DNA from 2 places in the Bradyrhizobium sp. CCBAU 45384 genome. Region 2 is predicted to be linked to the other one. Evidence: predicted binding sites of a transcription regulator. Region 2 holds the regulator's gene; the other holds the start of a gene.
The links. The regulator PhoB, encoded in region 2, activates phosphate uptake and scavenging genes when phosphate is short. The targets are predictions, from matches to a motif close to TGTCATNNANCTGTCAT.
Positions count from the first base shown of each region.

Region 1: a site for PhoB is predicted at 1,033-1,049, ahead of phnF (phosphonate metabolism transcriptional regulator PhnF). Genes of this name have one in related genera too.

Region 1 covers NZ_LBIZ01000120.1:357,728-364,112, reverse strand. Annotated here, with positions in the region: gene phnH (phosphonate C-P lyase system protein PhnH) at 1-496, opposite strand, end outside; gene phnG (phosphonate C-P lyase system protein PhnG) at 501-965, opposite strand; gene phnF (phosphonate metabolism transcriptional regulator PhnF) at 1,084-1,812, shown strand; gene phnE (phosphonate ABC transporter, permease protein PhnE) at 2,113-2,958, opposite strand; gene phnE (phosphonate ABC transporter, permease protein PhnE) at 2,955-3,839, opposite strand; partial or broken gene phnD (phosphonate ABC transporter substrate-binding protein) at 3,911-4,838, opposite strand; gene phnC (phosphonate ABC transporter ATP-binding protein) at 4,903-5,712, opposite strand; partial or broken gene XH80_RS41420 (chloramphenicol acetyltransferase) at 5,864-6,010, shown strand; gene XH80_RS41415 (alpha-D-ribose 1-methylphosphonate 5-triphosphate diphosphatase) at 6,007-6,385, shown strand, end outside.
Region 2 covers NZ_LBIZ01000099.1:74,627-81,011, forward strand. Annotated here, with positions in the region: gene pstB (phosphate ABC transporter ATP-binding protein PstB) at 1-745, shown strand, start outside; gene phoU (phosphate signaling complex protein PhoU) at 757-1,473, shown strand; gene phoB (phosphate regulon transcriptional regulator PhoB) at 1,496-2,209, shown strand; gene XH80_RS11385 (GcrA family cell cycle regulator) at 2,299-2,811, opposite strand; gene XH80_RS11390 (aspartate aminotransferase family protein) at 3,279-4,481, shown strand; gene argF (ornithine carbamoyltransferase) at 4,481-5,404, shown strand; gene XH80_RS11400 (Hsp33 family molecular chaperone) at 5,568-6,385, shown strand, end outside.

The DNA.
Region 1 (6,385 bases), on a different contig from region 2:
GCTCGAACAGGTCGAACGGCTTGAACGACGCCTCAAGCGTCGCGACGCAGTCGATGCCGGGACCGCGGAGCTCGAAGTTTTGTCCTGCGTCCAGGCTCTCGACCTGAATGATCACGGTGGTCGAACGATCCGGATATTCGTTGGTGCCGAGCGCGAACCGCGTAAGATTGGGCAGCAACACGCCGTCGCCGATCAGCGCGAAGGCTGCGATCGACGAATCCTGCACCACCGGCGCACCGGTGTGAAACTTGAGCCATTTCAGAACGTCGGTGCTCTCGGCCATGCGCGCATCGAGCCATAGTGGCGTGTCGTGATCGAACAGCGTCAGCGCAATCGCGGCGGTGCCGCGCATCATCGTATCGGGCGTTCCCGCAATCGGCACGATGCGCTGGACCGTGCCGGGCCGTGCCATTGCGTCCATGACCGAGCGAAAGGTCGATTGCGCCGACAACACCTTGTCGGCGAATCCCGGCGGCAGTTCCGCAATCGTTGTCATGGCCTCACCCTTCACCGCGCACCATGGTATAGAAATCAACCTTGGTCGCAGCCGTCTCTTCGGCCTGCTGCTTGCGTCTGACCATAAGCTGCTCACGCAACGGAGCGATTACGTCGCGCTCGACGGCGACGCCGAAATCGGGCGACTGCACCAGCGCGTCGCACAGCGCGATCAACCGTGCCTTCTCACTGTTGCGCCCGAGCGTGTAGCCGAAGCCGACCTCGCCGCTGGCAAGCCGCACCGCAGCGCGCGACACGGTCGCCTCACCGAGATTGAACGGCGCGCCATCGCCGCCGACTCGGCCGCGCAGCATCACCAGGCCGTTTTCCGGTTCGCGCAAATCCTGATGGCCGGGCAATGGAATCGTGCGGAGGCAAGCGGCGATCTCGCCTGCCTCCGCGTGCGCCAGCACGGCCATGGCGGCCTTGCGCTGGGCTTGCTGGGTATTGTGCTGGGTCACCGAATCCACCGGCCTTCCACCAAACTTGCCGAATTGAAGTTGTCTATGATAATAGACAACTTCATACGGAAACGCCATGACTGTTTCGTGACAAGCGTGTGATTTTAGGGCTAGGCTGATCGCCGAGATGAGCATGCAGGACACCGCTTCCTCGGGCGTCGCGCTGTGGCGCCTCGTTGCCGACGGCATCGAGCGCGGCATCGCCGACGGCCGCTTTGCCGCCGGCGACAAATTGCCGGGCGAGATGGAGATCGCCGAAACCTATCGCGTCAACCGCCACACCGTGCGGCGCGCGCTCGCAGCCCTTGCCGAACGCGGCATCGTGCGCGCCGAGCGCGGCAGCGGAACCTATGTCGAGGCGCAGAAGCTGGCTTATCCCTTGCGCTCGCGCACGCGCTTCTCGGAGATCGTCGGCGCCGAGGGCCGCGAGCCGCATGGCCGGCTGATCGAGGCGTCAGAGGATGCCGCAACGCGCGAGCTTGCACGGGAATTGGGCGTGAAGACCGGCGCGCCGCTGGTGCGGATCGAAGCCATCCGCCTCGCCGACCGCACGCCGATCTGCGTCTCCACCACCTGGCTGTCGGCGGAGCGATTTCCGGGCGCCGGCACGGTGTTCTCAGCCACGCGCTCGATGACGAAGATGCTCGAGCACTACGGGATCCGCGACTACCGCCGCGGCGCCACCAGGATCACCGCCGGCATCGTCGATGCGACCGATGCCGCGCGGCTCGATCTGCCGCTGGGACGGCCGATCCTGGTGGTCGACGCGACGGACCTCGATCTCGAGGGCAAGCCGCTGGTGACGAAGCATTCGCGCTTTGCCGCAGAGCGGGTGGAGTTTTTGGTGGAGCCGTAGGGGGAGCTCGCTCTCTCCAGGAAAACGGAGCCGTAGGGTGGGCAAAGGCGCTCTTGCGCCGTGCGCACGTCTTTCTCGATCGCTAGAGATGGTGGGCACGCTTTGCTTTGCCCACCCTAAAGCAGCGGTGCTCAGGCCGCCGCCCTTCGCCCAATGATCGCGAACCGCAGAGCCGTAGGGTGGGTTAGCCTTGCGGCTGCGCGAAGCGCAGTCCGAAGGCGTAACCCACCTCTTTTGTCTCCGCGGAGACGGACAGTGGTGGGTTACGCCTACGGCTAACCCACCCTACGGCAGCGGTGCTCAGGCCACTGCCCGCTTACCAATGATCGCAAAGCGCAGCTTGCCCGAGATGAAATCGATTCCCGCGACGGCGACCAGGATCATCAGGATCAGGAACGACACCTTCTGCCATTCCAGCACGCGGATCTGCTCGGCGAGCTGGAGGCCGATGCCGCCGGCGCCGACGATGCCGATGATGGTGGCCGAGCGCGTGTTCGATTCGATGAAATACAGCACCTGGCCGGCGATGACGGGCAGCACCTGCGGCATCAGGCCGAAGCGGATCTCGTGCAGCGCGCTGCCGCCGGAGGCGCGGATGCCCTCGACCTGCTTCTGATCGGCGCCTTCGATCGCCTCCGAGAACAACTTTCCGAACGCACCGAAATCCGCCACGGCAATCGCGAGAACGCCGGCGAACGGGCCGAGCCCGACCACATTGATCCACACCAGCGCCCAGATCAGCGTATCGACGCCGCGGATCGAATCCAGGAACCGCCGCACCGGGAAACGGACGATGTTAGGGACGATATTGCGGGCCGCAAGCAGGCTGACGGGCAGCGCCAGCAAGGCGGCCAGCGTGGTGCCGAGCAGCGCGATCGACAGCGTCTCGCCCAGCGCTTTGAGATAGAGCGGGAGCGACGATCCGGGATCGGGCGGCATCATCATCATGCTGATCCAGCCGAGCTGGCTTAGGCCCGAGATGAAACGCGCCGGCGAGAAATCGAGATCGACCAGGCCGAACACGAAGATCGCAAGAGCCGCGATGAGCATCGCCGGCGTCGCCAGGCGTGCCGATACCGGACGGTCGAAGACGTCAGGGTAGCGCGCGCGGAGCTTCTCGGTGTTGACGTCCTGCGGCTTATTCAATTCCGCGCCTCCTTGCCGAACAGGCGGCCGCGCACCCAGCCGGTGGTGATGTCGATCAGGAACACCGTGACGATGATGGTGACGAGGATGGCGCTGACGTCGGAGTAGTAGAATTTTCGGATCCCGACGATCAGCTCCTGCCCGATGCCGCCGGCGCCGACAAAGCCCATCACCGAGGCCTCGCGCACATTGATCTCGAAACGCAGCAGCGCGTAGCTGGCGTAACCCGCCGAGACCTGCGGCAGGATCGCAAAGCGCATGCACGACACCCAGCTCGCGCCGGTGGAGCGGATGCCCTCGACCGGCTTCATGTCGGCGTTCTCGACCATCTCGGAAAACTGCTTGCCGAGCGCGCCGGTGGAATGAATCGCGATCGCGAGCACGCCCGCGACCGGACCGAGGCCGAAGGCCATGACGAAGATCAGCGCGAACACGATGCCTGGCACCGTGCGCGCGAACTCAAGCAGGCGCCGGACGGTGAAGCGCAGCCAGGGCGCGGGCGAGGTGTTCTCGGCGGAGAAGAAATTGAGCAGGAAGGCAAGAACGGCGCCGATCAGCGTGCCGACATAGGAGATCAGCAGCGTCTCGCCGAGCAGCTTCAGCCATTTGTGCAGGCCCCAGAACCACTCGCCGAGATCGGTCCAGACCCGCTGGCCGCTGTCGAGGGTGAGGATGCGATTGAAGTAGCTGACGAAGTTGCCGAAATAAGTGAAGAAGGTGCGCAAATTCACCTCGGCGCCGATCGAGGCCACGATCAGCGCGGCGACGAACAACGTGAAGCCCGCCAGCAGGCGCAGGCGCTTGCGTGCGACTGCCTCGCGATAGGCGGCGTTGAGGGCGGCGAGCTGCTGCTCGGGAAGGATCGAAACCGCAACCGTCATCGAAGGCACAGATCCATCAAGAAAAGAGCCGGGTCCATCGACCCGGCTCGAGTAGCCTCGTCCCGACGAGCTCAGGACGCCTTCTTACGCAGATTATCGACGAACCTGATCAGATCGATGGTCTTGTTGTAATCGTCGTTCGCAATCGGCTCCCACGGCTTGTTCTTGCCGTCGGAGAGCTTCTTGAACGCCTCGGGGTCCTTGGTCGCCGCATCGAGGAAGGCCTTCTTGATGGCCGCCTTCATGTCCTCAGGCAGGTCGCTCATAGGCGTAGGGCGAGTTGATGATGAGGTCGGACTTCACGACGATGCGGAAGTCCTCCTTCTTCATCAGCGTGCCGTCGGCCGACTTCACCATACCCTTGTTGAGCATGCGGGTCAGGTTGGAATCGTCGTCCGCGTTCCACCAATTGGCAGCGACGTCCACGGTTCCTTGCGCAAGTGCGAGAACGGCATTCTCGTGGCTGCCGGTGAAGACGACCTTCGAGAAGTAGGCATCGGGATCGATGCCGAGCGCGTTCAGCTTGAAGCGCGGCATGTTGTTGCCCGAGGTCGAGTTCGGATCGACCAGGCCCAGGTTCTTGCCCTTGAGGTCCTCGATCTTCTGGTACGGCGATTTCGCCAGCACGTAGAACACCGAGTAATAACCCTTCGAGCCGTCGGAGTTGACGTCGATGACGAAGGCGTCGGTCTTGACGCCGGTAAGCCGGGCACGCGCGAACGAGGCCGGGCCGTAATACCCGATGTGGATGTTGCCGGCGCGCTGGCCCTCGATGAGGGCGGCGTAGTCGTTGGCGACACGCAGCGTCACCTTGACGCCGAGCTCCTTGGACAGATAGCTGATGAAGGGGGCGTAACGCTCGGTCACGCCCGAACCGTTCTCGGCCGGAATCGCGGCGAAGGTGATCTCCGGATATTTCGCCCTCCAGTCTTCGGCGGAAGCGGATCCGGCAAAGGTCAGCGCGGCGGCGCCGGCAAGAACTAATCTGCGAGTGATCATGATGCCCTCTTCATCTGATAGGAGCGGTTGACGCAAAAACTGGTCATGACGGATGCGACGCGGCTCAGGCCGCCGCAGCCGTTCCGAGTGCCGGGACCCCCTCGGGCACCGGCGCAGGCGTGCCGCCCATGACATCGGCGGCTTCGAGATCGTAGAGCTCACGCGCGACAAGGTCGGTCAGCGCGGACGGCGCGCCGTCGAACACCACTCGGCCCGCCGCCATGCCGATCAGGCGATCGCAATAGCTGCGCGCCAGATCGAGCGAATGCAGGTTGCAGAGCACGGTGATGCCGAAATGCTTGTTGATGCGCAGCAGCGCATCCATGACGATCTTGGTGTTGCGCGGATCGAGCGAGGCGATCGGCTCGTCGGCGAGGATGATGTCGGGCTGCTGCACCAGCGCCCGTGCGATCGCCACGCGCTGCTGCTGGCCGCCGGAGAGCTGATCGGCGCGCTGCGCCGCGAGCGAGGCGATGTCGAACTGTTCCAGCGCCGACATCGCCAGCGCCTTGTCCTGCTCGGGCCATACTTGCGACAGCGAGCGCCAGGCCGGCATGGCGGCAAGACGGCCCATCAGCACGTTGGTCAGCACGTCGAGCCGGCCGACCAGGTTGAACTGCTGGAAGATCATCGCCGACCGCGCCCGCCACTGCCGCAGCTCCTTGCCGCGCAGCGCGGTGACGTCGAGGCTTTCGAACAGGATGCGGCCCTGCGTCGGCGTCACCAGACGATTGATGGCGCGCAGCAGGGTCGACTTGCCGGCGCCGGAGCGCCCGATCACGCCGACGAAGCCGCCGGGGGAGATTTGAAACGAAGCCTCGTCCACCGCGGCTTTTGCGCCAAAGCGGCACGTCAGACCTTCAACCACCAGCATGCAGGGCTCCAGAGTAGCTGGAGCCCACCGCTATCCCCGGCGGTTGACACTTGTATGACACGTGCAATGCGGCGTGGCGATCCTACACACTTCATCCCCTGTCATCATATCGTCATGACACCGTCATTGTGCCGCTCGAAGAGACGCGACATTGGCCAGGCTGGCATGGTGGGACTGGGATCACGACAAATTGCGTGCGGCGCTGCCCGATTTCCGCACGCTCGCGATTGAAGATTTCCTGTCGGCATACGAAGCAGGGACAAGTCTTCCTTCCAGCAAACGAAGTGCGGTCGCGTGACAGACATTTTCATCGAGGGCGGCCGGACCCTGATTGGCTCCGAGCTCGCCGAAACTTCCCTCTCCGTATCCGGAACCGACATTGCGCAGATCGATGCGGCACGCGGTCGCGCGCGGCTGGCGATCGATGCGCGTAATTTGCTGGTGCTGCCCGGCATCGTCGACCTGCATGGCGATGCCTTCGAGCGGCAGATGATGCCGCGCGCCGGCGTCGATCTTCCGATAGACGTCGCGCTTGATGACACCGACCGCCAGGTCATCAGCAACGGCATCACCACGGTGTTCCACGCCACCACCTGGTCATGGGAGCCGGGCCTGCGCAGCGGCGACAATGCCAGGCGCCTGCTCGAGGCGATCGAGCGGCAGCGTCCGCACT
Region 2 (6,385 bases):
GGTGACGGTGCGCAACCTCAACTTCTATTACGGCGAGCACCAGGCGCTGAAGAACATCAATCTGACGCTCGGCACCAACCGCGTCACCGCCTTCATCGGCCCGTCCGGTTGCGGCAAGTCGACCCTGTTGCGCATCTTCAATCGGATGTATGACCTCTATCCGGGCCAACGCGTCACCGGTCAGCTGATGCTGGACCAGACCAACATCCTCGACCCCAAGCTGGATCTCAACCTGCTGCGCGCCCGCGTCGGCATGGTGTTCCAGAAGCCGACGCCGTTCCCGATGACGATCTACGAGAACATCGCCTTCGGCATCCGCCTCTATGAGAAGATCTCGAAGTCCGAGATGGACGACCGCGTCGAGAAGGCGCTGCGCGGCGGCGCGCTGTGGAACGAGGTCAAGGACAAGCTCAACGCCTCCGGCCTGTCGCTCTCGGGCGGCCAGCAGCAGCGCCTCTGCATCGCCCGCACCGTCGCGGTGCGGCCTGAAGTGATCCTGTTCGACGAACCCTGCTCGGCGCTCGATCCGATCTCGACCGCCAAGGTCGAGGAGCTGATCCAGGAACTGTCCGAGAACTACACCATCGCGATCGTCACCCACAACATGCAGCAGGCGGCCCGCGTCTCCGACAAGACCGCCTTCATGTATCTCGGCGAGCTGATCGAGTTCGACGACACCAGCAAGATCTTCACGTCGCCGTCGGACCGGCGCACGCAGGATTACATCACCGGCCGGTTCGGCTGAGGAGACAGGACATGGCTTCCGAACATACCGCAAAAGCCTTCGACACCGACCTTCAGGAGCTCACCCGCCTGGTCGCCGAGATGGGCGGCATCGCCGAGCGCATGATCGTCGATTCCGTCGATGCGCTGATCCGCCGCGACGTCGAGCTGGGCCAGCGCGTCGTCACCATCGATGCCGAGCTCGACGCGCTGCAGAAGAAGATCGAGGAGCGCGCCGTGCTGACCATCGCGCGCCGCCAGCCGATGGCGGTGGACTTGCGCGAAATCGTCGGCGCCATGCGGGTTGCGACCGACCTCGAGCGCATCGGCGACCTCGCCAAGAACATGGGCAAGCGCGTCGCGGCGCTGGAGACGGATTTCCATCCGCTCAAACTGTTCCGCGGCCTCGAGCACATGACCGACCTCGTGCAGCAGCAGGTCAAGTCGGTGCTGGACGCCTATGCCGCGCACGATCTGCCGGCAGCGATGGCGGTGTGGAAGGGCGACGAGGAAGTCGATGCCATCTGCACCTCGCTGTTCCGCGAGCTCCTCACCTACATGATGGAGGATCCGCGCAACATCTCGTTCTGCATCCATCTGATGTTCTGCGCCAAGAACATCGAGCGGATCGGCGACCACGCCACCAACATCGCCGAGACCGTGTTCTACATGATCGAAGGCCAGGCCATCACCGACAAGCGGCCGAAGGGCGACATGACGACGTTCGCCACGACGGTCCCGAACACCTGATTACGCAAGGAGCGACGAGCCCATGGGCGCACGCATTATGGTGGTTGAGGACGAGGAAGCTCTGACCGAGCTTCTCCGCTACAACCTCGAAGGCGACGGCTATGACGTGGAGACGGTGATGCGCGGCGACGACGCCGACACCCGCCTCAAGGAGCACATCCCCGATCTGATCGTGCTCGACTGGATGTTGCCGGGCCTGTCCGGGATCGAGCTGTGCCGCCGGTTGCGGACGCGATCCGACACCAAGCAGCTGCCGATCATCATGCTCACCGCGCGCGGCGAGGAGAGCGAGCGTGTCAGGGGCCTTGCCACAGGCGCCGACGATTACATCGTCAAGCCGTTCTCGGTGCCCGAGCTGCTCGCGCGGGTGAAGGGCCTGCTGCGGCGCGCCAGCCCCGAGCGGCTCGCGACCGTGCTCGCCTTCGGCGACATCGAGCTCGATCGCGAGAAGCGCCGCGTGGCGCGCTCGGGCCGGCCGATCGATCTCGGACCGACCGAATATCGCCTGCTGGAGTTCTTCCTGGAGCATCCCGGCCGGGTGTTCTCGCGCGAGCAGCTACTCGACAGCGTCTGGGGCCGCGACATCTATATCGACGAACGCACCGTCGATGTGCATATCGGCCGCCTGCGCAAGCTGCTCAATCTCGGCCGCGAGCAGGACCCGATCCGCACCGTCCGCGGCGCAGGCTACGCGCTCGACGATCGCTTCGCGAAGGCTGAGCAGACCTCAAGCTAAGCTGCCCGCCAGCAAACAAAAAAGCGCGCCAGGTGGCGCGCTTTTTTCGTCCCGGCCTGTACCGCGACGATGTCGTCTGAACCAAGTACTCAGCGCGTGCCCGGCTTCGCCGGCGCCCGCCGGCGATCCGCCGCCGGCTGATACGCCACGCGCGAGTGCTGGGCGCAGTAGGGCAGGCCGGAGAGCGCCTTGCCGCCGCAGAAGAAGAAATCCGGGCTTGAGGGATCGCCGACCGGCCAGTGGCAGGTGGCCTCGTTCAATTCGAGCAACGAGAGCCGCTGGCTCATCGGCACAACGTTGTCGTAGGTAACAGGTTCAGCCTCGACCTCGACCTCGAAAGCCTGCGCCAGCGCGGTGTTGCCGCGCGCGATGGGGCGGCTTACCCGCATCATGTGCTGTGCGGGACGCGCCTTGCGCGGCCGCGGAGCTGCTGATGAGGGGCTCTTGGCGCGGCCGGACAGGCCGAGCCTGTGCACCTTGCCGATTACGGCGTTGCGGGTCACGTTTCCAAGCTCAGCGGCGATCTGGCTGGCCGAAAGTCCGGCCTCCCAGAGCTTTTTCAGCTGCTCGACGCGATCATCTGACCAGGTCAAAACCGTCATTGCATCCTTTCCTTCGCCGGCGCCAGCCATCTGTGGGGCCTCACGACGAATGCCTAAGCTTCGAAAAACCCGTGCCGCCAGAATCCCTTAAGGCTCGCCGGGCGCGCCAGATGCGCCCGAACGTTTACGCCGGTACATGAGGACTTTTGGGATCAGAACCGCTGCACGAGATGTCGTATCTGACAAGCCAAACGCTACAATATGCCGTGACTCACGCGCAAGAGTCCGCCGACTCGCTTCCACATGTTCCGTGGCGAAAATCCCGCAAAATCGCCACCGCAAGACTACGGATTCAGCGTTTCGCGAGGCTTTCCGGGCGGCATTGACACCCGTATTGCCAAGCATAAGATAGTCGCACGTGCCGCCCTTAAAAGGCGGCACGTTTCGTTTTCCGGGCCAAATGACGCGCTGCGCCATGCGTGTTCAGGCCGTCCGAAACATCCGAAGTGACCACCAAAGAGATCGTCATGACCAACAGCGCAGCGCCGCATTTGCTCCCCGTATTCGCCAGGGCCGATATCGGTTTTGAGCGCGGTGAAGGCGTCTGGTTGATCGCAACCAATGGCGATCGCTATCTCGATTTCACCTCGGGCGTCGCGGTCAACGCACTCGGCCATGCCCATCCGGCGCTGGTCAAGGCGCTGCAGGAGCAGGCCACGAAACTCTGGCACATGTCGAACCTGTTCCAGAGCCCTGACGGCGAGAAGCTCGCTGCGCGTCTTTGCAATGAGAGCTTTGCCGACTTCGTGTTCTTCTGTAATTCCGGCGCCGAGGCGCTGGAGGGCGTGATCAAGCTGGTCCGCCATCATCACTTCTCCAAGGGCCATCCGGAGCGCTATCGCATCATCACCTTCGAGGGCGCCTTCCACGGCCGCACGCTCGCGACGCTGGCCGCGACGGGATCGGCAAAATATCTCGAAGGCTTCGGTCCGCCGATGGACGGCTTCGACCAGATCCCGCATGGCGACATCGAGGCCGTGAAGAAGGCGATCGGCCCGCATACCGCCGGCATCCTGATCGAGCCGATCCAGGGCGAGGGCGGTGTGCGTCCGGCGACATCAGCCTTCCTCAAGGCGCTCCGCCAGCTCTGCGACGAGAAAGGCTTGCTGCTGGCCTTCGACGAGGTGCAGACCGGCATGGGCCGCACCGGCGATCTCTTTGCCCATCGCCGCACCGGCGTCACACCCGACGTGATGTCGCTGGCGAAAGCGCTCGGCGGCGGTTTTCCGATCGGTGCGATCCTGGCGACTGCAGATGCGGCCGCCGGCATGGGCCCCGGCTCGCACGGCTCGACCTTCGGCGGCAATCCGCTGGCGATCGCGGCCGCGAACGCCGTGCTCGATGTCATGCTCAAGCCCGGCTTCTTCGACCACGTGCAGAAGATGTCGCTGCTGCTCAAGCAGAAGCTCGCCTCCGTGATCGACCGTCATCCCGATATCGTCAGCGAAATCCGCGGTGAGGGGCTTTTGATCGGCATCAAGGCCGTGGTGCCATCAGGCGATCTGGTCGCAGCCTTGCGCAACGAGAAGCTGCTTACCGTCGGCGCCGGCGACAATGTCGTGCGCTTCCTGCCGCCCTTGATCGTCACCGAGGCGGAAATCGAGGACAGCATCGTCAGGCTCGAGCGCGCCTGCACGGCGCTGTCAGGCAACAAGCGGGCGGCAAGCTGATGAGCAAGGCACCCAAGCACTTCCTCGATATCAACGAGCTGCCGCTGTCGGAGCTCAAGAGCATGCTCGCGGCCTCCTCCGCCATGAAGGCGAAGCAGAAGGCGCATCAGCCGGTGCGGCCGCTCGAAGGCAAGACGCTGGCGATGATCTTCGAGCGTCCGTCGACCCGCACGCGCGTCTCGTTCGACGTCGCCATGCGCCAGCTCGGCGGCGAGCCCATCATGCTCACCGGTGCCGAGATGCAGCTCGGCCGCGGCGAGACCATTGCCGACACCGCGCGCGTGCTGTCGCGCTATGTCGACGCCATCATGATCCGCATCCTCAATCACGAGGCGCTGCTGGAGCTCGCGGCGAACGCGACCGTGCCCGTCATCAACGGCCTGACGCGGCGCTCACATCCGTGCCAGGTGATGGCCGACCTCATGACCTATGAGGAGCATCGCGGCCCGATCGAGGGCCGCACCGTGGCCTGGACCGGCGACGACAACAACGTGCTGGCGTCCTGGGCCCATGCCGCCGAGCGCTTCAAGTTCAAGCTCAATGTCGCAACGCCGCCGGAGCTTGCCCCGAAGAAGGTGATGCGCGACTTCATCAAGGCGACGGGCGCGTCGATCGTGCTCGGCACCGATCCCGAGGCCGCCGTGAAGGACGCCGATTGCGTCGTCACCGACACCTGGGTGTCGATGGGCGACAAGGAAGGTGAGCACCGTCACAACGTGCTCAAGCCCTACCAGGTCAATGCCAAGCTGATGTCGCTGGCCAAGCCCGATGCGCTGTTCATGCACTGCCTGCCCGCCCATCGCGGCGAGGAGGTCACCGACGAGGTGATCGACGGTCCGCAGTCAGTGGTGTTCGACGAGGCCGAAAACCGCCTGCACGCGCAGAAGGGCATTTTGGCCTGGTGTTTTGACGCGGTGAAGTAGGCTCACTTGTAGCCCGGATGGAGCGCAGCGAAATCCGGGCTTCTCAACGCGGAAAGACTTCCCCGGATTGCGCTGCGCGCCATCCGGGCTACGCGCCCCGCCATTCTGAGCACCGAATGCGGGGGCCCTTCCATTTCCGCCCTCCGACCCCAGATAAAGCGCCATGGTTTCCCAATCCCCCGACATGAAAACCAGGCCCGAAAGCCCGGTTCGCGCGCCTTCCGCAGTTCCCGTCGATGACGCCGTGCTGCCCTACGAGGTCGATGCGCTCGATGTGCGCGGCCGTCTGGTGCGGCTTGGCCCGGCGCTCGACGACATCCTGACCAAGCATGATTATCCCGCACCGGTCGGCAAGTTGCTCGGCGAAGCCATCGTGCTGACGACGCTGCTCGGCTCGGCGCTCAAATTCGAGGGCCGCTTCATCCTGCAGGCCCAGACCGACGGGCCGGTGTCGTTCCTGGTGGTCGACTATCAGGCGCCCGATCGCCTGCGCGCCTATGCGCGCTTCGATGCCGAGCGCCTCGGTGATGCCAAGGAAACCGGAATGAATTCCGGCACGCTGCTCGGCCGCGGTCATCTCGCCATGACCATCGACCAGGGGCCCGATATGAGCCGTTACCAGGGCCTGGTCGCGCTCGACGGCGGCAGCCTGGAAGACGCCGCCCACGAATATTTCCTGCGCTCCGAGCAGATCCCGACGCGCGTGCGCCTTGCGGTCGGCGAGGAGTGGCGCTCGAGCGACGGCGGCAAGCACCGCTGGCGCGCCGGCGGCATGCTGATGCAGTTTTTGCCAAAGGCGCCGGAGCGGGCGCGGCAGGCCGATCTGCATCCCGGCGATGCGCCCGAGGGCCTTGAGGCTCACAGCGTCGCCGAAGACGATGCCTGGGTCGAGGCGCGCTCGCTGATCGAGACGGTCGAGGACGTCGAGTTGATCGATCCCGATCTCTCCGGTGAACGGCTGCTCTACCGCCTGTTCCACGA